Regions from separate parts of the Isoptericola sp. b515 genome, predicted to be linked through region 2. Evidence: predicted binding sites of a transcription regulator. Region 2 holds the regulator's gene; each other region holds the start of a gene.

Region 1 (5,441 bases), on a different contig from region 2:
GCCGAGCTCGTCCGCGATCGCGGGCAGGGCGACGTTGACGACGGTCCCGTCGAGGAACGAGACGAACGAGGCGAGGATCGCGACGACCAGCACGCGTCGCTGCACAGCCGTGTCCACGAGCGTCACGCTACGCCTGCCCGGCTATCGTCGTGATGTGAGCCATGACATCCGCCGGCTGCCCTTCGCCGATGCCGAGGCCTCCCGCAGGCTCCAGCAGGAGGCCTTCGGCGGCGCGGCCCCGGTGCCGGACGCCGACGGATGGCCGCCGGCGGGGTCGAGGCCCTGGGGCGCGTGGGTGGACGGCGGGCTCGCCGCCCGCGCCACCGTGCGGTCCTTCACCTCCTGGTTCCACGGCGCACGGGTGCCGACCGCGGGCCTCGGCGGCGTCACGGTCGCCGCGGAGCACCGCGGGACGGGGCTGCTGCGTCCCCTGGTGGAGGCGGCGCTGGCCGAGGCGCGGGAGCACGGCGAGGTGGTCTCCACGCTGTACCCGTCCGCGCCGGGCGTCTACCGCGGCCTCGGGTACGAGATCGTGGGGTCCTACGACGAGATCACCGTGCCCCTCTCCGCGCTCGCCGCGCTGCGCCGGCCGCCGGGGGTACGGACCCGGCGCGCAGCCGAGGCCGACGTCCCCGCGGTCCGCGCGGTCTACGAGCGGTGGGCCGCGGCGCAGAACGGCCCGCTGACCCGGACCGAGGCACCGTTCACCGTGGACCCCGAGGACCTGGTCGGCCCCGACGCCGACTACACCGGTGTCACGCTGGCCGTGGACGCGGCCGACGGCGGCGTGCTGGGTTTCGTCAGCTGGACCCGCGACGCCGGGTACGACCGCGCCGGCGTGCTCGAGGTCGACGACCTGGTGGCGCTCTCCCCCGACGCGGCCCGCGCGCTCTGGTTCGTGCTGGCGTCGTTCGGCACCGTCGTCGGCTCGGCCCGGATCTCGACCTCGGGCGCCTGGTCCGGTGCCGACGTGAGCCGTCTGGTCCTGCCCGACCACGCCGCCACGGCGACGTCACGCCCCTACATGCTGCGGCTGCTGGACGTCCCCGGCGCCCTCGGCTCGGCCCGGCTCGCGGCGTGGACCGCCGAGGTGCCGTTCGCGGTGGTCGACCCGCGCACGCCGGACCTCGAGGGGTCCTGGGTCCTGCGCGTGTCCGACGGTGCGGTGCGGGTGGACCCCGACGACGCCGCCCCCCGCACGCCGGCCGACCGGCCGGTTTTCACCGCGGGCGGTCTCGCGCAGTCGTACGCCGGGTCGCAGACGTGCGCGAACCTCCGGCTGGCCGGGCAGCTGCACGGTCCCGACGGCCACGACGCCGTCTGGGACGCGCTGTGGACCGGCCGCCCGGTGCACGTGCGCGACTACTTCTGAGCGCTCAGCAGGAGGCGGAGACGTCCTTGCGGTAGCCCAGCGCCCAGCACAGCACCCCGACGTCCTGCCGGATCCCCTCGATCGAGGACCGCAGCGCGCTGAGGTCGCCGCGGAGCGCGCCGACCTCGCCCCGCAGGGCGTCGACGTCCGCCGCGGACGGCGGTTGCGGGCCGCTGGAGAGGTCGTTGCGCACCGTCGCGAGGTCGTTGCGCACCCCGCCCAGACCGTCCTCCAGGTTCGTCTCGAGGCTGTCGATGCCGTTGGACACCTCGACCAGCCGCGTCTGGAGGTCGTCCATGCCGTCGAGCTCCTGAGGCATCCCGGTCCACGACTCGACACCGTCGACCCGCCCGGCCAGCGCCTCGACCGTCGCCGTGTCCGGCGCCTCCTCGAGCGCGACGCGCAGCCGGGCGGACTCGGCCTCGGCCAGCTCGGACTGCGCGACGGCCGCGTCCACCTCGGACGCGAGCTTGCGGTTCGCCGACCAGAGCATCGCGACCCCGACGGTGGCCACGAGGGCGATCACCAGGGCCGCGGCCACGAGGACCATCTGCACGTTGACACCTGCGCCGCGGGCGGGGACCGGTCCGGTCGGACCCGGGGCCGGGGGCGGCTCGGCAGGCAGGAGGGTCGCAACCGACGTCATGGCACCGCTGCCCGGCTCGAGACGGCGGCGCGCGATGCGCCCGCCACCCTCGGGACGGCCCACGGCTCCCGGTGGATACGTCATCGCTCTCCTTCGCGCAGCAGCACGGTCTGTCCTCATCGTCGCCCGTCCCGCACCCGTGCACAAGAGTGAACACCGCACAACGGGCGGAAAAGGACGCAGGATCACCCGCTCGGAGGTCCTCCGGTCGCTACGGTGAGGGAGTGACGAGCTTCCGCGCGCGACTCCGTGACCTGCAGGTCCTCCCCGACGGCCTGTCCGGCTGGGAGCTCACCGACCTCTCGGTCCTGCCGGGCACCCCGCACGAGCTGTTCGAGACCTGGTTCGACGAGGCCGCGGCCGCGGGACCGCACGCCCCGCACGCGATGACGCTCTCGACGGTCGGGGCCGACGGCACCGTCGCCGCGCGGACCGTGCTGCTGACGGACCTCAGCTCCGCGGGCTGGTGGTTCGCCGGCCACGCCACCAGCCCCAAGGGCCGCGACCTGGCCGCGAACCCGCACGCGGCCCTGACCTTCCTCTGGCAGGGGGTCGGACGCCAGGTCCGGGTGACCGGCGCCGTGACGTCGCACCCGGAGGCCGGTGCCGCCGACTTCCGGAGCCGGTCGGCCGGGTCCCGCGCCACGGCGCTGGTGGACCACCAGAGCGAGGTCCTCGACGACCTGGCCGACCACCGCGAGGCCTGGTCCGCCGCACTGGCGGAGGTGCGCGCGGACCCGGAGCTGGTGGTGCCGACGTGGACGGCATGGTGCCTGGCGCCGACGACCGTCGAGTTCTGGCGCTCGGGCGGCGGCACGGGACAGACGCGGGTGCGGTACCGCCGCGGCGGGCAGGAGGAGGCCTGGACCACGGAGCTCCTGTGGCCCTGACGCACGGCACGCCCCTGACCTGCGGGAACGAGATCGACCTGGTGTGACGTGCATCACTGCAGGTCAGACGCCTTGTGACGTTGTTCACATTCTTTGGGACAGTTTTCACCAACGACCTAGCATGGCCCGGTGACTTCGCGCGAAACAGCCCCCCGCCAGCGGCCCTCGGACGCCGTCGACGTCGTCCTCGTCGGCGGCGGCATCATGAGCGCCACCCTCGGAACCCTGATCCAGCAGCTCGAGCCGACCTGGTCGATCCGCATCATCGAGCGGCTCGACGACGTGGCGCTGGAGTCGTCGAACCCGTGGAACAACGCGGGTACCGGCCACGCCGCCCTGTGCGAGCTGAACTACACCTCGGAGAAGCCCGACGGCACCGTCGACATCTCCAAGGCGGTGCAGATCAACGAGCAGTTCGAGACCTCCCGCGAGCTCTGGCAGCACCTGCTCGCCACCGGCCAGCTCGCCGACCAGTCCTTCATCCAGCGCACCCCGCACATGACCTTCGTGCGCGGGGCCGAGAACGTGGAGTTCCTGCGCCGGCGGCACGCGACCATGACCGCGCACCCGCTGTTCCGCGACATGGAGTTCTCCACCGACCGCGCCGAGATCGCCCGCTGGACCCCGCTGCTGACCGAGGGCCGCGACGCCGACGAGCCCGTCGCCGCCACCCGGTCCGTGGCCGGCACCGACGTGGACTTCGGCAACCTCACCCGCCAGCTCGTCGACAACCTGGTGCGCCACGGCGCCGAGCTGCAGCGGCAGCACGAGGTGACCTCCCTGAAGCGGACCAAGGACCGTCGCTGGCGGCTCAAGGTGAAGGACCGGTCGTGGAACGCCCCGCGCCGCACCTCCACCGTGACCGCCCGGTTCGTCTTCGTGGGCGCCGGCGGCGGGGCTCTCCCCCTGCTCCAGTCCGCGGGCATCCCCGAGATCAAGGGCTTCGGCGGCTTCCCGATCTCCGGGGAGTTCCTGCGCACCGACAACCCCGAGATCGTCGCCCGCCACCACGCCAAGGTCTACGGCAAGGCCGACGTCGGCGCCCCGCCGATGTCCGTGCCGCACCTCGACACCCGCGTGGTCGACGGCAAGAGCTACCTGATGTTCGGTCCCTACGCCGGCTTCAGCCCCAAGTACCTCAAGCAGGGCAAGTACCTCGGGCTGATCACCTCGCTGCGCGCCCACAACATCACCTCGATGCTCGGCGCCGGCCTGAAGAACATCGACCTGACCCAGTACCTGCTCGGCCAGCTCGCCGCGGCGCCGGAGTCGAAGTTCCACTCCCTGCAGCAGTTCATGCCGACCGCGCACCCCAAGGACTGGGAGAAGATCACCGCGGGCCAGCGTGTCCAGGTGATCAAGCGCGACGCCGACGGCAAGGGCGTCCTGCAGTTCGGCACCGAGGTCGTCTCGGCCGCCGACGGCTCCATCGCCGGTCTGCTGGGTGCGTCGCCGGGGGCGTCCACCGCGGTCTCGGCGATGGTCGACGTGCTCGACCGCTGCTTCCCGGAGGAGTTCCCCTCCTGGCGTCAGCAGCTCGCCGCGATGATGCCCAGCCTCGACGGCGTCCCCGCCGACGCCCGCGAGATCGACACCACCGCCAGCGCCGCGGACGAGCCCGCGGCCGGGCTGCCGGAGCCGGTCGACGGCGTGCTGCCCGCCAGCGTCTACGAGTCCCGGGCGGACTCCCGCTCCTGACGGCGGTCGCCCGACGGCCCGGTGCCGGCCCCGCGACGGGCCGGCACCGGGCCGTCGTCGTTCACAGCTCCTGGATGATCCGCTCGACCTGCTCCTTGGCGTCGCCGAAGATCATCGCCGTGTTCTCCCGGAAGAACAACGGGTTCTGCACCCCGGCGTACCCGGTGGCCATCGAGCGCTTGAACACCACGACGTCACGCGCCTGCCACACCTCGAGCACCGGCATGCCGGCGATCGGCGAGCCCGGGTCCTCCTGCGCGGCCGGGTTGACGGTGTCGTTGGCGCCGATGACCAGCACCACGTCGGTCGTGGTGAAGTCGCTGTTGATCTCCTCCATGCTCAGGACCACGTCGTAGGGCACCTTGGCCTCGGCCAGCAGCACGTTCATGTGGCCGGGCAGACGGCCCGCGACGGGGTGCACACCGAACCGGACGTTCACCCCACGGTCCCGCAGCTTGTCGGTCAGGTCCGCCACCGGGTACTGGGCCTTGGCCACGGCCATGCCGTACCCCGGCACGATGACCACGGAGGTCGCGTTCGTCAGCTGCTGGGCGACGTCCGCCGCGTACGTCTCCCGGTGCTCACCCTCGACCCCGGCGGCCGCCGGGCTGCCCGGCTCGGCGCCGAAGCCGCCGAGGATGACGGAGACGAACGACCGGTTCATCGCCCGGCACATGATGTAGGACAGGATCGCACCGGAGGATCCCACCAGGGCGCCGGTGATGATCAGCAGGTCGTTGCCCAGCATGAAACCGGCGGCCGCGGCGGCCCAGCCCGAGTACGAGTTGAGCATCGAGACCACGACGGGCATGTCGCCGCCGCCGATCGAGGCGAC
Region 2 (5,441 bases):
CTCCCACTGCTGCACGGTGCCGTCGCCGGAGACGAACCCCTGGCCGACGACGTCGCCCGCGCCGGAGTCGGCGGCGCCGCACCCGGCCAGCGCGAGGGCCGTCCCGAGGGCGAGCACGACGCCCGCCGCGTGGCGGCGCGCCATCAGGCGCCCGCCTGCGGCTCGGCGCCGACGAGCAGGTCCCCGGCGGGTTCGGCGTAGTGCAGTCCGGCGAAGTGGTCGTCGGTGAACGTCAGCGACGTCAGCGAGGCCAGCGCGCACTGGCGACGCCGCGGGTCGTGGGCCAGGCGCCTGCCCTCGAAGGCCAGCCGGGTCAGCCAGACGGGGAGCTGGTGGCTCACCAGGACGACCTCGCGCCCCGCGTGGGCACGTCGGGCGTCGTCGACGGCGGCCCGCATGCGCACGACCTGGTCGGCGTAGGCCTCGCCCCAGGACGGCCGCAGCGGGTTCCACAGCAGCTTCCAGTACCGGGGGTGGGCGAGCTGGGCGGGGTTCGTGCCGATCGTCGAGCCCTCGAGCAGGTTGCCGGCCTCGATCAGCCGGTCGTCGGTGGCCAGCTCCAGGCCGAACGCGGCGGCGACGGGCGCGGCGGTCTCCTGGGCGCGCTGCAGCGGGCTCGCGACGACGGCGGCGACGTCCCGGCCGGTGTCGGTGAGGTGGTCCGCGACGCGTCGCGCCATCTGCTGACCGCGGTCGGACAACCGGTAGCCCGGGATGCGTCCGTACAGGACGCCCTCCGGGTTGTGGACCTCGCCGTGCCGCATCAGGTGGACGGTGGTGGTGGCCATGCGCCTTAGTGTCCCAGATCCCGGGGGTGGACCGGTCGGCGCGACGGGCGTCGTGAGCCGCGTCACGATCGGGCCGCGGACGGGTCTCCGAACTCGTCCGGACGGCGCGGGAATACTGCGCCGGGGTGCCCTGTTCATGCATTTCGATGGAATGATCCGGACGCGATCGCATCACGTCCAGCAACCGATCTGACAAGGAGCCACCCCATGGCCACCCCCCTGCCCCCGGCCCTGACCACCGGCACCTACGCCGTCGACGCCGGCCACTCCACGGCGTCGTTCTCCGTCCGCCACGCCGGCATCTCCAAGGTCCGCGGGACCGTCGGCATCTCCGCCGGGACGATCACCGTGGGCGAGGACCTCGAGTCCTCCTCCGTCGCGGTGACGCTCGACGCGAGCGCCGTGAGCACCGGTGACGAGAACCGCGACCAGCACCTCAAGAGCGCGGACTTCTGGCACGCCGAGGAGCGCCCCACCTGGACCTTCACCTCGACCTCGGTCACCGCCGACGACGACGCCTACATCGTCACCGGCGACCTGACCATCAACGGCGTGACCCGGTCGGTGGACCTGCCGGTCGCCTTCGAGGGTGCCGCGACCGACCCGTTCGGCAACAAGCGCGCCGGGTTCGAGTCCGAGATCGTCATCAACCGCAAGGACTTCGACCTGACCTGGAACGCCGCGCTCGAGACCGGCGGCATCCTGGTCGGCGAGAAGGTCAAGATCGCTCTCGACGTCTCGGCGATCGAGCAGAACTGATCCCACCACGCCGGTGAACCGGCGCCTGTCGGCGTCGTGCCCGCCGCACCTCGCCGTCGCCGGTCAGCGCACGGGAACCGCGTCCGCGCGGATCCCGTGCGCTGACTCGTGCAGCGGGGGCCTGACTCGTCACGGGCCGTCCTGACTCGTCACGGGCCGTCCTGACCCGCGGCGAGACGGCCCGGCCCGCAGGATGGTGCGCGGGCTCAGGCGGAGGGCTGGACCCCGGCCACCGCGGGGTCACCGTCGACACCCACGGCGTCCCCGGACTGCGCGTGCCGCGCCGCGGCGTGGAACGCGAGGATCTGCAGCTCACCCGCGACGTCGACGCTGCGCACCACGACGTCGTCGGGCAGCTGCAGCGCCACCGGCGAGAACGACAGGATCTCGCGCACCCCGCAGGCCACGATCCGCTCGGCCACCGCCTGCGCCGCCGCACCCGGCGTCGCCAGGATCACCATCGACACCCCCCGGGCGGCGAGGATCTCCTCGAGACGGTCGGAGTGCTCGACCTCGAGGCCGGCGGCGCTGCGACCCACCACGTCCGGGTCGGCGTCGATCAGGGCCACCAGCCGGAACCCGCGGGCCGCGTAGCCCGAGTAGTTCGCCAAGGCGTTGCCGAGGTTGCCCACGCCGACGATGGCGAGCCGGTGCTCCGACCCGAGCCCGAGCGCGGCGCTGATCGAGGACGCCAGCGTCTCCACGTCGTACCCGACCCCGCGGGTCCCGAAGGACCCCAGGTAGGACAGGTCCTTGCGCAGCTGGGCCGAGCCCACGCCGGACCGCTCCGCCAGCCCGGAGGACGACGTCGTGGTGACGCCGTCGCTCAACAGGTCGCGCAGGGCACGCAGGTAGAACGGAAGCCGCGCCACCGTCGCCGCGGGCACCGTCACCTCACCGATCTCGATCACGTCCGCTTCCCTCCCGGGGGGACCGCCAGACGGCGCGCCAACCTCACCGCGTCCACCCGCCAGAACCCCTGCTGCACGCCGTCCACCTCGACGACGGGCACGTAGTCGCCGTACCGCTCGGTCAGCGCGGCATCGGCCTCGATGTCGATCTCCCGCCACGCGGCGCCCGCCTGGTCGCACACCGAGGAGACCACCTGCCTGGCGTCGTCGCACAGATGGCAGCCGGGTCGGGTGTACATCACCACCCGTGCCGTCTCCTCAGGGGTCGTCGGGGTGCCGCTCACGAGGACAGCGTATCCGCGCGGCTACAGTGGACCGCATGCCGTCTCACGCCGACCCCCCGGTCAGCCCGCCGGCGGCAGCGTTCTTCGACGTGGACAACACGATCATCCGCGGCGCCAGCTCGTTCCACCTGGCCCGGGCGCTGTACCGGCGCGAGTTCTTCGGGACCGCCGACCTGCTGCGGTTCGGGCTGATCCAGGCCAAGTACCTGCTCTTCGGCGAGTCGCGCACCCAGATCGAGACCGTGCGCAGCCGGGCGCTGTCCCTCATCGCCGGCCGCTCGGTCGCCGAGATCACCGCCGTGGGCGACGAGGTCTACGACACCGTCCTGGAGCTGCGGATCTTCCCCGGCACGAAGCGACTCCTGGACGAGCACCTGGCGGCCGGGGACCAGGTCTGGCTGGTCACCGCGACGCCGGTCGAGATCGGCGGCCTCATCGCACGCCGGCTCGGCGCGACCGGCTGCCTCGGCACCATCGCGGAGCACGAGCGGGGGTACTACACCGGCGCGCTGGTGGGCGACCTCATGCACGGCGAGGCCAAGGCTGCGGCCGTGCGGGAGCTCGCGGAGCGCGAGGGGCTCGACCTGGACCACTCGTACGCCTACGGGGACTCGCTGAACGACCTGCCGATGATGCGGTCCGTCGGCCACCCCTGCCCGATCAACCCCGACGTGCGTCTGCGTCGGCACGCCAAGGAGGTCGGCTGGCCGATCCGCGAGTTCCGCGGTCGCGGTCAGCGGGTGGCGCACCGCGGCGTGCGGACCGCGTCGTGGGCAGGCGCGGCCTGGGTCGCGGGCCTCGTGCTCCGGGCCGCGCAGCGTGCCATGCGCCGACGCGTCCGGGGCCGCTGACCGGGGACGCCCCTCCCCACGGACGCAGCGAGCCCGGCACCCCTAGGGTTACCGGGCTCGCTCAGCACGACCCGCCGGACGGCGGGCGGTGCCTCACTTCTTGTTGCGACGCTGGTGGCGCGTCCTGCGCAGCAGCTTGCGGTGCTTCTTCTTCGCCATGCGCTTGCGGCGCTTCTTGATGACGGAGCCCATGAGGTCCTCACAATGCTGATCGGTGGTCGGACGGCGTTGGCACCGGCGCCCGTGAGCCCGGGCGCAGCCGACCAACGCGAGAAAAGTCCGTCTATCAGAATACCCGATCACGGCCGGTGCCTCGGGCCACGGCGGCGTGCGCCGGGTCACCCCGGCCGCGGGACCGGCCCGGTCAGTCCAGGAAGGGGTCGAGGCCGAACTCGGGGAAGACGTGGCGGCGCGTGGCGAGCACGGCCCGGTCCGTCGGGTCCGACGGGTCGTAGCCGGCCGACCACGGTTGCCAGGTGACCGGTCCGCGGCCCAGCGTCCTGGCCGCGGGCAGCCCGGACATCTCCTCCGCCGCCTCCCGCCACGCTGCCGGCAGCGGCATCCCCGTCTCCAGCGGGACGTGCGCCGCCTCGGCCACCAGCGCCGCCCACACCAGCGGCACCACGTCGACGACGGCGTACCCTCCGCCGCCGAGGGCCACCCAGCGACCCTCGCAGAGCTCGTGCGCCAGCTCGTGCAGCCAGCGGGCCGCGGTCTTCTGCGCGTGCACACCGACGGAGAGGTCGGCGAGCGGGTCGTTGCCGTGGGCATCGGCTCCGTGCTGGGACACGATGGCGTCGGGGGCGAACTCCCGCAGCACGGTCGGCAGCACCGCGTCGACGGCGCGCAGCCATCCGGCGGAGTCCGTCCGCGGCGGGAGCGCGACGTTGACCGCGGTGCAGTGGTTCAGCCCGGCACCGGTGTCCGCCGGGTCGCCCGTGCCGGGAAACAGCGTCCGGCCGTCCTGGTGGACGGAGAAGGTCAGCACCCGCGGCTCGTCCCAGAAGATCGCCTCGACGCCGTCGCCGTGGTGGGCGTCGAGGTCGACGTACGCGACCCGCTCCGCCCCGCTGTCCAGCAGCCGCTGCACGGCGGCGGCGGCGTCGTTGTAGACGCAGAAGCCCGACGCCGCGTCCCGGCGGGCGTGGTGCATGCCGCCGGCGATGTTGATCCCGTGCTGCGCCCGTCCCGACCAGACGGCGTCCGCGGCGGCGACCGAGGCCCCCACGAGCCGGGCCGCGGCCTCGTGCATGGCGGGGAACACGGGGTCGTCCTCCGTCCCGAGCCCCCGGGCGACGTCGGGCTCCCCCGTGGTCGCCGCGCGGCGCACCGCGGCGACGTAGTCGGCGTCGTGCACGGTCTCGAGGAGCTCGTCCGGTGCGCAGACCGGGTCGACCACCTCCAGCCCGGGTTCGCCGAGCAGTCCGAGCTCGGTGATCAGGCGCATCGTCAGGGCGAGCCGCGCCGGCGCCATGGGATGCCCGAGCCCGAAGTCGTAGCGCAGCAGCTCGGGACTCCACAGCAGCTGGGCGACCGACATCCCGCCACGGTAGCCCAAGCCGTGGCAGGCTGGGCGGCGACCAGTGCGGACGACGAGGGAGGGCGCGGCCGGTGGCCCGATCGGTGCAGGACCGCGCCTCGATGCTGCGCGAGTGGGTGGACCGCACGGCCCGGGAGTACCCGGCCCGGCTGGCGATGACGGTGTTCGCCGCCGTCATCACGCTGTTCACGCTCCTGCTGCTGCCGCCCTGGGCGACGGCCACGGACACGGGCGCCCGGTTCGTCGACGCCCTGTTCACCGCGACGTCCGCCGTGTGCATCACCGGCCTGGTCGTCGTCGACACGGCC
Region 3 (5,441 bases), 320 kb from region 2:
TGACGAAGGTCCCGTGCGCGAAGGACTCGCGCCCCTCCTCGACGTTCCCGCGCATGCCGAGGTAGCCGTTCCCGACGGCGAACAGCGTCTCCGTCGTGCCGAGGTCCTCGTCGGAGTACCTCGTCTCGACGAGGCGCCACGGTTCCGCGGGGAACCGCTGCCGGTCGACGGTCCTCTCCTCGTCAGGGGTCTTGAAGCTCACGCCGCACCCCGGGGGCTGGGTCCGTCGAGCACCGAGGCGTCGACCTCACCCAGGTCGGCCACGACGAGGTCGGCGCCGTGCTCGCGCAACGCCTCGGCGCCCACTCCGCGGTCGACCCCCAGGACGAGGCCGAAGGGTCCGGCGGCGCCGGCGCGGACGCCGGAGATCGCGTCCTCGACGACGACCGACTCCGCCACGGGGACGCCGAGCAGCTCGGCGGCGCGCACGTAGGTGTCGGGCGCCGGCTTGCCCGCGATGCCCTCCCGGGTCGCCACGTTGCCGTCGACGACCACGTCGAACCGGTCGGCCAGGCCCGCGGCGGCGAGCACGGCCGGCGCGTTCCTGGACGACGAGACGACGGCGACCCGCGCACCCGCGCCGGTGACGGCGTCCAGGAACCGCACCGAGCCGGGGTACGGGTCGACACCCTCCTCGACGAACATCCGGTTGACGATCTCGTCCTTGCGGTTGCCGAGCGCGCAGACCGTGTCCTCGCCCGGGGGGTCGTCGGCCGTGCCGTGCGGGATCCGGACACCCCGGGACGCGAGGAACGTCGCGACACCGTCGTAGCGGGGCTTGCCGTCGATGTGGGCGAAGTAGTCGGCCTCGGTGTAGGGCTCCAGGCCGTGGGCCGTGGCGTAGGGGGCGAAGAGCCGCTCCCACGCCCGCATGTGGACCTCGGCCGTCGGGGTCAGGACCCCGTCGAGGTCGAAGAGCACGGCACGCAGGGCGGGCATCCGGGGTCCTTCGGGTCGGCACGGGAACCGGCCGGCCCCCACCCCAGGTTATCGGCACCTGGGGCGCGAACCGCCGGTGAAGCACGCCGCGCACGCACGGGACAGGGCACCGGCTCGTGGTCCGGTGCCCTGCCGGGACGTGCGGGGGGCGTCGTGGTCAGCGACCGAGCGAGGTGTACCCGCCGTCGGACTTCCGCGCCTCGGCAGCCGCCTTCTGGGTGGTGCCGTAGTAGGCCGCGACCATGATGTCCTTCATGTCCTGCAGCATCGGCAGCCGCGGGTTGGCCGGTGCGCACTGGTCCTCGTAGGCCCGCATCGCCAGCGTGTCGAGCCCGCCGATGAAGGCCTCCTCGGCGACACCCTGCGCCCGGAACGACGGCTCGATGCCGATGCTCCGCGTCAGCTCCTCGACCGCCCGGGCGTAGGACTCGACGCCCTCGGCCGGGGTGGCGGCCGGCAGCCCGAGGTGCTTCGCGATCTGCTGGTACCGCTCCGGGGCGACGTACCGCTCGGCCTTCGGCCAGCCGGTGACCTTGCCCGGCATGAGGCCGTTGTAGCGGATCGCGTGCGGCAGGAAGATCGCGTTGGTGCGCCCGTGCACGAGCTTGAACGTGGCACCGACGGTGTGCGACATCGCGTGCACGATGCCGAGGAACGCGTTGCCGAACGCCATGCCCGCCATCGTCGCGGCGTTGTGCATCTTCTCCCGCGCCTCGATCGCCTCGCCGCCCTCGAGGACGGAGGTGCCGATGTTCTCGAACACCAGCTTGATCGCGTGCAGCGCCAGGCCGTCGGTGAAGTCGTTCGCGTAGACGGACACGAAGGCCTCGGTGGCGTGGGTCAGCGCGTCCATGCCGGAGTCGGCGGCGAGCTTCGCCGGCATCGTGGCGGTGAGCACCGGGTCGACGATCGCCACCGACGGGGTCAGTGCGTAGTCGGCCAGCGGGTACTTGAACCCGGTCGAGTGGTCGGTGATCACGGCGAACGGGGTGACCTCCGCCCCGGTGCCCGAGGACGTCGGGATGCAGACCAGCTGGGCCTTCTCGCCGAGCTCCGGGTACCGGAACGCCCGCTTGCGCACGTCGAAGAACTTCTCGCGCAGGTCGCTGAAGGCCACCTCGGGGTGCTCGTACTTGAGCCACATGACCTTCGCGGCGTCCATCGGCGAACCACCGCCGATCGCGATGATCGTGTCCGGGCGGTGGTCACGCATCAGCAGGGCACCGCGCTCGACCGTCTCGACGCTCGGCTCGGGCTCGACGGTGTCGATGATCTGCACGGCGACCTTGTTCGCGCGGCGCTGGAGCACGTCGAGGATCTTGTCGACGATCCCGAGGGACTGCATGACGCCGTCGGTCACCACGGTGACGCGCTCGACGTCCGGCATGTCGACCAGGTACTGGATCGCGTTGGGCTCGAAGTACGTCTTCGGCGGCACCTTGAACCACTGCATGTTGTTGTTCCTCCGCGCGACCCGCTTGATGTTGACGAGGTTCACGGCGCTGACGTTGTTCGACACCGAGTTGTGCCCGTAGGAGCCGCAGCCCAGCGTCAGCGACGGGATGAGCGCGTTGTAGATGTCCCCGATGCCGCCCAGGGCGCTGGGCTGGTTCCACAGCACCCGCACCGCCTTGACGGCGTGCCCGAACCGCTCGGCGAGCCCGGCGTCCGTGGTGTGGATCGCCGCCGAGTGGCCGAGACCGTCGAACTCGACCATCTGCTCGGCGAGGCGGACACCCTCGTCGGTGCTGCGCGAGCGCAGCACGGCGAGCACGGGCGACAGCTTCTCGCGGCTCAGCGGCTCCTGCGGCCCGACGCCGGAGATCTCGGCCAGGAGCACCGAGGTGTCCTCCGGGACCTCGAAGCCGGCCTGCTCGGCGATCCAGGCCGCCGACCTGCCGACGGCGGCGGCGTTGAGCTTGGCACCGCTGCAGGCGGCCGTGTCGGCGCAGGCGCCGAAGAGGTACTCCTCGAGCCGGGCCTTCTCCTCGGGGGAGGCGACGTGGGCGTGCATGGTCCGGAAACCGTCCATCACCTCGTCGTAGACCTCGTCGTCGATGATGACGGCCTGCTCCGAGGCGCAGACCACGCCGTTGTCGAAGCCCTTGGACAGGACGACGTCGTTGACGGCACGGCCGATCTTCGCGGTCTTCTCGATGTAGGCGGGGACGTTGCCGGCGCCGACGCCGAGGGCGGGCTTCCCGGCGGAGTAGGCGGCGCGCACCATGGCGTTGCCGCCGGTGGCCAGGATCAGCGAGACGCCGTCGTGGTGCATCAGCGCGCTGGTCGCGGCGAGGCTGGGCTCGGTGACCCACTGGATGCAGTCCTCGGGCGCGCCGGCCTCGATCGCGGCGTCGCGCACGATCCGGGCGGCCTCCGCGGAGGAGCGCTGGGCGTTGGGGTGGAAGGCGAAGATGATCGGGTTGCGCGTCTTGAGGGCGATGAGGCTCTTGAAGATCGCGGTCGACGTCGGGTTGGTGACCGGGGTGATGCCGGCGACGACCCCGACGGGCTCAGCGATCTCGACGATGCCGCGCAGCTCGTCGCGCGCGACGACCCCGACCGTCTTGAGCTCGGCCATCGAGTGGGTGACGTGCTCGCAGGCGAAGATGTTCTTGGTGGCCTTGTCCTCGAAGACACCACGCCCGGTCTCGTCGACCGCGAGCTGGGCCAGGTTGCCGTGCTCCCGCAGCGCCGCGACCGACGCCTTCTTGACGATGTGGTCGACGTCCTCCTGCGTCAGCGTCGCGTAGGCCGCCAGCGCCTTGAGCCCGCGCTGGACCATCGCGTCGACGGCGACCTCCGGCGCCGGGGGCTCGACCGTCGGGACGTCGGTCGGCGTGACCTCCGGTGCGGCGCTGGTCGTGGTGGTGTCGGTGCTCATGTCGCCCTCCCCTGAGGGGCTGTGGCCGTTCCTCGGCCTCCGGATCTGACAAGTGAAGACTTTCACAAGATGTGGTCAGACCACAAGTCGCCCAGGGCGAGAGACAGGACACATCCGCAGGTCAGATGGCTGAGGCAACCATCTGCGAGGGGTGGCGCGGGGTCAGTCCGCGGCGCGCTCGGCGAGCGCCTCGGCCACCCGGCCCAGGTTCGCCAGTCCCGCCCGGTGGTCGTCCACCGAGCCGGGGGTGCGCCGCGGGGCCGCCAGGACGGTGACCGACTCCAGCCCGGCGGCGGGCAGCCCGATGCGGCGCCACGGCTCGGCGACGAGCCGCACGAGACCGCCCAGCTCGGGGCCTGCGCACTGCGACACCCTGGCCGGGGGCAGGCCCGCCCAGAGCCCGACCTTGCGCTCGGTCGCCCGCGCCACGAGCTCCCAGGCACGTTCGTTCCAGCCCTCGGGGGCGACGTCGGCCAGGTCCAGACCGATGGCGTCGGCTCCGGCGAGCACCACGGGCGGGATCCCCACCCACGTGCCGCCGAGGTGGACGACGACCCGGGCACCGGCGTCGTGCACCGCCTCGACCACGGGGCGCAGACCCTCCACGATGTCCGGACCGGGCACCCCGCGGAGGCGCGAGAAGCCGGAGAAGGTCGGCAGCACGCCGGCGTGCACCTGCCCGAGCAGCGGCTCGGCGAGCTGCACGACGACGTCCGCGCCGGGCACCTGGTCACGCACCTGCGCGACATGGTCGGCCAGTCCCACGGCCAGCGCCTCGGTGAGGGCCGCCCGCCCGCCGACATCGGCCAGCACCCGGTCGCCCCGCGCGGACCACAGCTCGGCGGCGAGGGTCCACGGGCCCGTCACCTCGACGGCCAGCGGCCCCGTGTACCCGTGCCCGGTGATCGCCAGGGTGGCGAGGTCCTCGGCCAGCAGGGACCGAGCGCGGCGGGCGTCGACGCCGTCGTGGTCCGCGAGCTTCCAGCCGTGCGGGCCGAGCTCGACGGCGTGCTCGGCCAGCAGCAGCGAGGTCCGGGCGGTCGCCCCTGCGCCGGGACCGCGGCCCGTGAGCTGGACGAGGAAGGGGATCGGCTCGACGCCGGTGGGCAGGTCGGCGAGGTCCCCGAGCACGGTCTGCTGGGCCTCGAGCACGTCGCGCTCTCCCCCGGGCCAGGGCCCGTGCCCGCTGACCGCCGTCACGCGTGCACCACGGTGGCCGTGGGTGTGGCCGACGCGGCGGTGTCTCGGCGCGCGCCGGAGACGGTGCCCTGGCCCAGCACCTGCGTGCCGCGGTAGACCACGATCGACTGCCCGGACGCGATCCCGCGCAGCGGCTCGCCGAGCCGGACCTCCAGGCCCGCCGCGCCGTCGGACGTCGCCCGGACCTGGGCGGGGACCGCCCGGCCGTGGGCGCGCACCTGGACGGTGACGTCGGTCCAGTCGTTCGGGGCCGGGACGAGCCACGTCGCCCGGCCCGCGTCGATGTGGTCGACCGTGAGCAGCTCGGAGGGGCCGACGACGACGGTGTTGGACTCGGTGTCGACGTCGACGACGTAGCGGGGCTTGCCGTCGGCGGCGGGGCGGCCCAGGCCGAGGCCCTTGCGCTGGCCGATCGTGT
Region 4 (5,441 bases), on a different contig from region 2:
CGCTCGACGTCGGTGGTCGCCAGCCCGCGCAGGCCGGCACCTGCCCGGCGCGCGCTGGGGGCGTCCAGGGGCGCCAGGCAGGTGGTCATCTCAGATCTCCCCGTGGAAGGTCCGGGCCAGCACGTCGAGCTGCTGCTCGCGGGTCAGCCGCACGAAGTTCACGGCGTAGCCCGAGACCCGGATGGTGAGCTGCGGGTAGTTCTCCGGGTGCTCCATGGCGTCCTCGAGCGTGGAGCGCACCAGCACGTTGACGTTCATGTGGTAACCGCCCGCGCCGAACGACGCGTCGAGCAGGCCGGAGAGGTTGGTGATCTGCTCCGCACGGGTCCGTCCCAGCCCTGCCGGCACGACGGTGTTGGTCAGCGAGATCCCGTCCTGGGCCGCCTCGTAGGGCAGCTTGGCCACCGACAGCGCGGAGGCGAGCATCCCGTGGGTGTCGCGCCCGTTCATCGGGTTGGCCCCCGGGGAGAACGGCTCGCCGGCGCGACGGCCGTCCGGGGTGTTCCCGGTGGCCTTGCCGTAGACGACGTTCGAGGTGATCGTCAGCACCGACTGGGTGGGCACGGCGTCGCGGTACATCCGGTGGCTGCGCACCTTGGCCATGAACGACTCCACCAGGTCCACGGCGATCTCGTCGGCGCGGTCGTCGTCGTTGCCGTAGGCCGGGTAGTCGCCCTCGGTGCGGTAGTCCACGACGATGCCGCGGTCGTCGACGACGGGGGTGACGGTGGCGTAGCGGATGGCCGACAGCGAGTCGGTGGCCACCGCCAGACCGGCGATCCCGCAGGCCATGGTGCGCAGCACGTCCTTGTCGTGCAGCGCCATCTCGAGCCGCTCGTAGGCGTACTTGTCGTGGGACCAGTGGATGCAGTTGAGCGCCTCGACGTAGGTGGCGGCCAGCCAGTCCATGGTCTGGTCGAACCGGGCGCGGACGTCGTCGTAGTCCAGGGGCAGGCCCTCGGGCACCGGGGTGGCGACGGGCGAGACCTGCGCGCCGGTGATCTCGTCGCGCCCGCCGTTGATGGCGTAGAGCAGGGTCTTGGCGAGGTTGACGCGCGCGCCGAAGAACTGCATCTGCTTGCCGATCGCCATCGGGGAGACGCAGCAGGCGATGCCGGCGTCGTCGCCCCACGCGGTGCGGATCTCCTCGTCGGACTCGTACTGCACCGCGGAGGTGTCGATGGAGACCTGGGAGCAGAAGTCCTTGAACCCCTGCGGCAGGTCGGCCGACCAGAACACGGTCATGTTCGGCTCCGGCGCCGGCCCCAGGTTGTACAGCGTCTGCAGCATGCGGAACGAGTTCTTGGTGACCAGGGTGCGGCCGTCGGCGCCCATGCCGCCGATGGTCTCGGTGACCCAGGTGGGGTCGCCGGAGAACAGCGCGTCGTACTCGGGGGTGCGCAGGAACCGGACGATGCGCAGCTTGATGACGAAGTCGTCCATGATCTCCTGCGCGCGGGCCTCGGTGATCCGCCCGGCGGCCAGGTCGCGCTCGAGGTAGACGTCCAGGAACGTCGAGGTGCGCCCGAGCGACATCGCGGCACCGTTCTGCTCCTTGACCGCTCCCAGGAACCCGAAGTACAGCCACTGCACGGCCTCGACGGCGGTGCGCGCCGGGCCGGAGATGTCCACGCCGTAGGAGGCGGCCATCTCCTTGAGCTCGCCCAGCGCACGGATCTGCTCGGCGTGCTCCTCGCGGGCCCGGGCCACCGTCTCGCTGAACGGCTCGACGTCGAGGGTCAGCTTGTCGAGCTTCTTGGCCGCGATCAGCTCGTCGACGCCGTAGAGCGCGACGCGCCGGTAGTCGCCGATGATGCGGCCGCGGCCGTAGGCGTCGGGCAGGCCGGTCACCACGTGCGAGCTGCGGGCGGCCCGGACGTTCGGCGGGTAGACGTCGAAGACGCCCTGGTTGTGGGTCTTGCGGTACTCGGTGAAGACCTTCTTGAGGTCCTGGTCGACCGGGTAGCCGTAGGTGTTGAGGGCTCCCTCGACCATCCGCCAGCCGCCGTTCGGCATGATCGCGCGCTTGAGGGGGGCGTCCGTCTGCAGGCCGACGATGATCTCGCTCGCGGGGTCGATGTAGCCCGGCTCGTGCGCCGTGATGCCGGCCGGGACGTCGTAGGAGACGTCGTAGACGCCGTTCTCGCGCTCGACGGGGAACATCGCGCTCAGCCGGGCCCAGAGGGCGTCGGTGCGCTCGGTCGGCCCGGCCAGGAACGTCGCGTCGCCCTCGTAGGGCGTGTAGTTGCGCTGGATGAAGTCCCGGACGTCGACCGTGTCGCACCACGGTCCGGGGACGAAACCTTCCCACGCGGCACCGGTGGTGGTCTGACGCTCTTCCTGGACGGTCATCGCCCCGCTCCTTCACGCTCGCTCGGTGATGCTTCCAGCGTATTCGTGAAGACCTTCACAAGCAATGGTCTGACCACAGAGCGGCCGAGACGTCCGTCACAGACCACCGGCCGCACCGTCTCACGGTGCGGCCGGTGGCGGGAACGGCTCAGGGGGGCGGAGAGCTCACTCCTGGGAGAGCGTCGCCAGCGCGTCGCGCACGGCGTCCTCGGCCTGCATGCGCTGCGCGGACATGATCTGCTCGCGGCTGGCGTGGTCGAGGAACGCCACCGGCAGGCCGGTGTGCACGAAGGGTGTGCGGATCCCCTGCGCGGCGGCGCGCTGGGCGAGCATCGCGCCGACACCGCCGTCCACGACGCCGTCCTCCAGCGTGACGACGAGGTCGTGGTCACCGGTCATCTTCACCAGGCGCTCCGGCGCCGGCAGCACCCAGGTCGGGGAGACGACGTCGACCGCCAGCCCGTGCGCCGCCAACGACTCCCCCGCCGCCAGACCGGCGGCAGCCATCGCACCGACGCCGACGACGAGGACGCGCGCGGGCGAGGAGGTGCCGTCGCCCGGGGTGTGCCGCGCCACGACGTCGACCCCCTCCAGCGTCTCGACGGCCTCGATCGACTCGTCGAGGGCGCCCTTGGGGTACCGGACGACGGTCGGCGCGTCGTCGACCTCCACGGCCGCGCGCAGGGCCGCGCGCAGCGTCGCCTCGTCGCGCGGGGCGGCCAGCCGCAGACCCGGGACGATGCGCAGCATCGCCATGTCCCACATGCCGTTGTGGCTGGCCCCGTCGGCGCCCGTGACGCCGGCCCGGTCGAGCACGAAGGTGACGCCCGCCTTGTGCAGGGCGACGTCCATCAGCACCTGGTCGAAGGCGCGGTTGAGGAACGTGGCGTACACCGCCACCACCGGGTGCAGACCGGCGAACGCCATGCCGGCGGCCGACGTCGCGGCGTGCTGCTCGGCGATGCCGACGTCGAAGGTGCGCTCGGGGAACTCCTCGGCGAACGGCGCCATGCCGACCGGGTGCAGCATGGCCGCGGTGATCGCCACGACGTCGGGGCGCCGGCGCCCGATCTCGACGAGCTCCTCGGCGAACACCTGGGTCCACCCGAACCGCGACGGCGCGACCGGCAGCCCGGTCTCGGGGTGGATCTTGCCCACCGCGTGGAAGCGGTCGGCGACGTCCTCCTCGGCGGGGATGTAGCCGCGCCCCTTCTCGGTGATCGCGTGCACGATGACGGGGCCGCCGTAGGTCTTGGCCCGTCGCAGGGCGTGCTCCATCGCACTGACGTCGTGCCCGTCGACCGGGCCGACGTACTTCAGCCCCAGGTCCTCGAACATCCCCTGCGGGGCGACGACGTCCTTGAGGCCCTTCTTCAGGCCGTGCAGCCAGCCGTAGGCGAAGCGTCCGGGCGGGCCGGTGCGCTGCAGCGCGCGCTTGCCCCACGCCAGGAAGGCCTCGTAGCCACGGGTCGTGCGCAGCGTGGCCAGGTGGTCGGCGACGCCGCCGATGGTCGGCGAGTAGGAGCGCCCGTTGTCGTTGACGACGATGACCAGCCGGCGGTCGCGCCCGGCCGCGATGTTGTTGATGGCCTCCCAGGCCATGCCACCGGTCAGGGCGCCGTCCCCGATCACCGCGACGACGTGCTTGTCGTCGTGGTGCCCGATCTCGTTCGCCTTGGCGATGCCGTCCGCCCAGGACAGGGCCGTCGACGCGTGGGAGTTCTCCACGACGTCGTGCTCGGACTCCGACCGGCTCGGGTAGCCGGACAGGCCGCCGCGCTTGCGCAGGTCGGAGAAGTCCTGGCGCCCCGTGAGCAGCTTGTGGACGTAGGACTGGTGGCCGGTGTCGAAGACCAGCGTGTCCCGCGGCGAGTCGTACACGCGGTGCAGCGCGATCGTCAGCTCGACGACGCCGAGGTTCGGCCCCAGGTGCCCGCCCGTGCGGGAGACGTTGTGCACGAGGAAGTCGCGGATCTCGGTGGCCAGCTGCCGCGTCTGGGCCGGACCGAGCCTGCGCACGTCCTCGGGCGCGGTGATCGTGCTCAACAGCCCCATACGTTCCTCCTGCAGATCATCAGACAACTCTAAGTGCTGTTCGTGACGTCCCGGTGCAGCGGATGCGCGGTAGATTCGAAGGGTGCGTTTCCTCCCGGGCCAGCAGCCCACCACCGACCTGACCTACGGCGACGTCTTCATGGTGCCGTCCCGCTCGGACGTCACCAGCCGGTTCGACGTGGACCTGTCCAGCGACGACGGCACCGGCACGACCGTCCCCGTCGTGGTGGCGAACATGACGGCCGTCGCCGGCCGCCGCATGAGCGAGACCGTGGCCCGCCGCGGCGGCATCGCCATCCTCCCCCAGGACATCCCGGCCGACGTCGTGGCCGACGTCGTGGCGGACGTGAAGTCCAAGGACCCCGTCGTCGAGACCCCGGTCGTGGTGACCCCGACCGACACCGTCGCCGACGTGCTCTCCCTGCTGGGCAAGCGGTCGCACGGCGCCGCCGTCGTGGTCGACGCGGGCCGCCCCGTCGGCGTGGTGACCGAGGACGACTGCACCGCCGTGGACCGGTTCGCCCGCGTCGCCACCGTGATGTCGACGGACCTGGTGACCCTCGACGCCAAGGAGATCGAGGACGACGGCCTGCCCGCCACGTTCGAGCGGCTGCACGCCGCGAAGATCCAGCTCGCCCCCGTCGTGCGCGACGGCGTGCTGGCCGGGGTGCTCACCCGCAAGGGCGCCGTGCGCTCGACCGTCTACTCCCCCGCCCTGGACGCCCGCGGTCGGCTGCGCATCGGTGCCGCCGTCGGCATCAACGGCGACGTCGCGGCCACCAGCCGCGAGCTGCTGGACGCCGGGATCGACGTGCTCGTCGTCGACACGGCGCACGGCCACCAGGACAAGATGATCGCCGCGCTGCAGGCGGTCCGGTCCGTCGACCCGCAGGTGCCGGTCGTGGCCGGCAACGTCGTCACGGCACAGGGAGTGCGCGACCTCGCCGCCGCGGGGGCCGACATCATCAAGGTGGGTGTCGGCCCGGGCGCCATGTGCACCACGCGGATGCAGACCGCCGTCGGGCGCCCGCAGT

Evidence for each region. The regulator Rex, encoded in region 2, represses fermentation and respiration genes when NADH is low (regulators of the CRP and FNR family bind a similar motif). The targets are predictions, from matches to a motif close to CTTGTGAANNNNTTCACAAG.
Region 1: the regulator Rex is predicted to act here: its motif matches at 2,980-2,999, upstream of mqo (malate dehydrogenase (quinone)).
Region 3: the regulator Rex is predicted to act here: its motif matches at 3,873-3,892, upstream of adhE (bifunctional acetaldehyde-CoA/alcohol dehydrogenase).
Region 4: the regulator Rex is predicted to act here: its motif matches at 2,395-2,414, upstream of pflB (formate C-acetyltransferase).

The regions. Positions count from the first base shown of each region.
Region 1 covers NZ_JAUQYR010000003.1:500,880-506,320, forward strand. The annotation lists gene Q6350_RS11345 (MFS transporter) at 1-117, opposite strand, end outside; gene eis (enhanced intracellular survival protein Eis) at 155-1,372, shown strand; gene Q6350_RS11355 (hypothetical protein) at 1,377-2,102, opposite strand; gene Q6350_RS11360 (pyridoxal 5'-phosphate synthase) at 2,243-2,908, shown strand; gene mqo (malate dehydrogenase (quinone)) at 3,038-4,606, shown strand; gene pntB (Re/Si-specific NAD(P)(+) transhydrogenase subunit beta) at 4,668-5,441, opposite strand, start outside.
Region 2 covers NZ_JAUQYR010000001.1:349,381-354,821, forward strand. The annotation lists gene Q6350_RS01585 (TlpA disulfide reductase family protein) at 1-144, opposite strand, end outside; gene Q6350_RS01590 (histidine phosphatase family protein) at 144-788, opposite strand; gene Q6350_RS01595 (YceI family protein) at 996-1,547, shown strand; gene Q6350_RS01600 (redox-sensing transcriptional repressor Rex) at 1,754-2,458, opposite strand; gene Q6350_RS01605 (glutaredoxin family protein) at 2,455-2,697, opposite strand; gene Q6350_RS01610 (HAD family phosphatase) at 2,778-3,593, shown strand; gene Q6350_RS01615 (30S ribosomal protein bS22) at 3,687-3,785, opposite strand; gene Q6350_RS01620 (acetoin utilization protein AcuC) at 3,958-5,133, opposite strand; gene Q6350_RS01625 (TrkH family potassium uptake protein) at 5,235-5,441, shown strand, end outside.
Region 3 covers NZ_JAUQYR010000001.1:32,343-37,783, forward strand. The annotation lists gene Q6350_RS00095 (glycoside hydrolase family 65 protein) at 1-202, opposite strand, end outside; gene Q6350_RS00100 (HAD family phosphatase) at 199-939, opposite strand; gene adhE (bifunctional acetaldehyde-CoA/alcohol dehydrogenase) at 1,097-3,823, opposite strand; gene Q6350_RS00110 (hypothetical protein) at 3,986-5,023, opposite strand; gene mnmA (tRNA 2-thiouridine(34) synthase MnmA) at 5,020-5,441, opposite strand, start outside.
Region 4 covers NZ_JAUQYR010000003.1:219,002-224,442, forward strand. The annotation lists gene pflA (pyruvate formate-lyase-activating protein) at 1-89, opposite strand, end outside; gene pflB (formate C-acetyltransferase) at 91-2,352, opposite strand; gene dxs (1-deoxy-D-xylulose-5-phosphate synthase) at 2,518-4,407, opposite strand; gene Q6350_RS10045 (GuaB1 family IMP dehydrogenase-related protein) at 4,490-5,441, shown strand, end outside.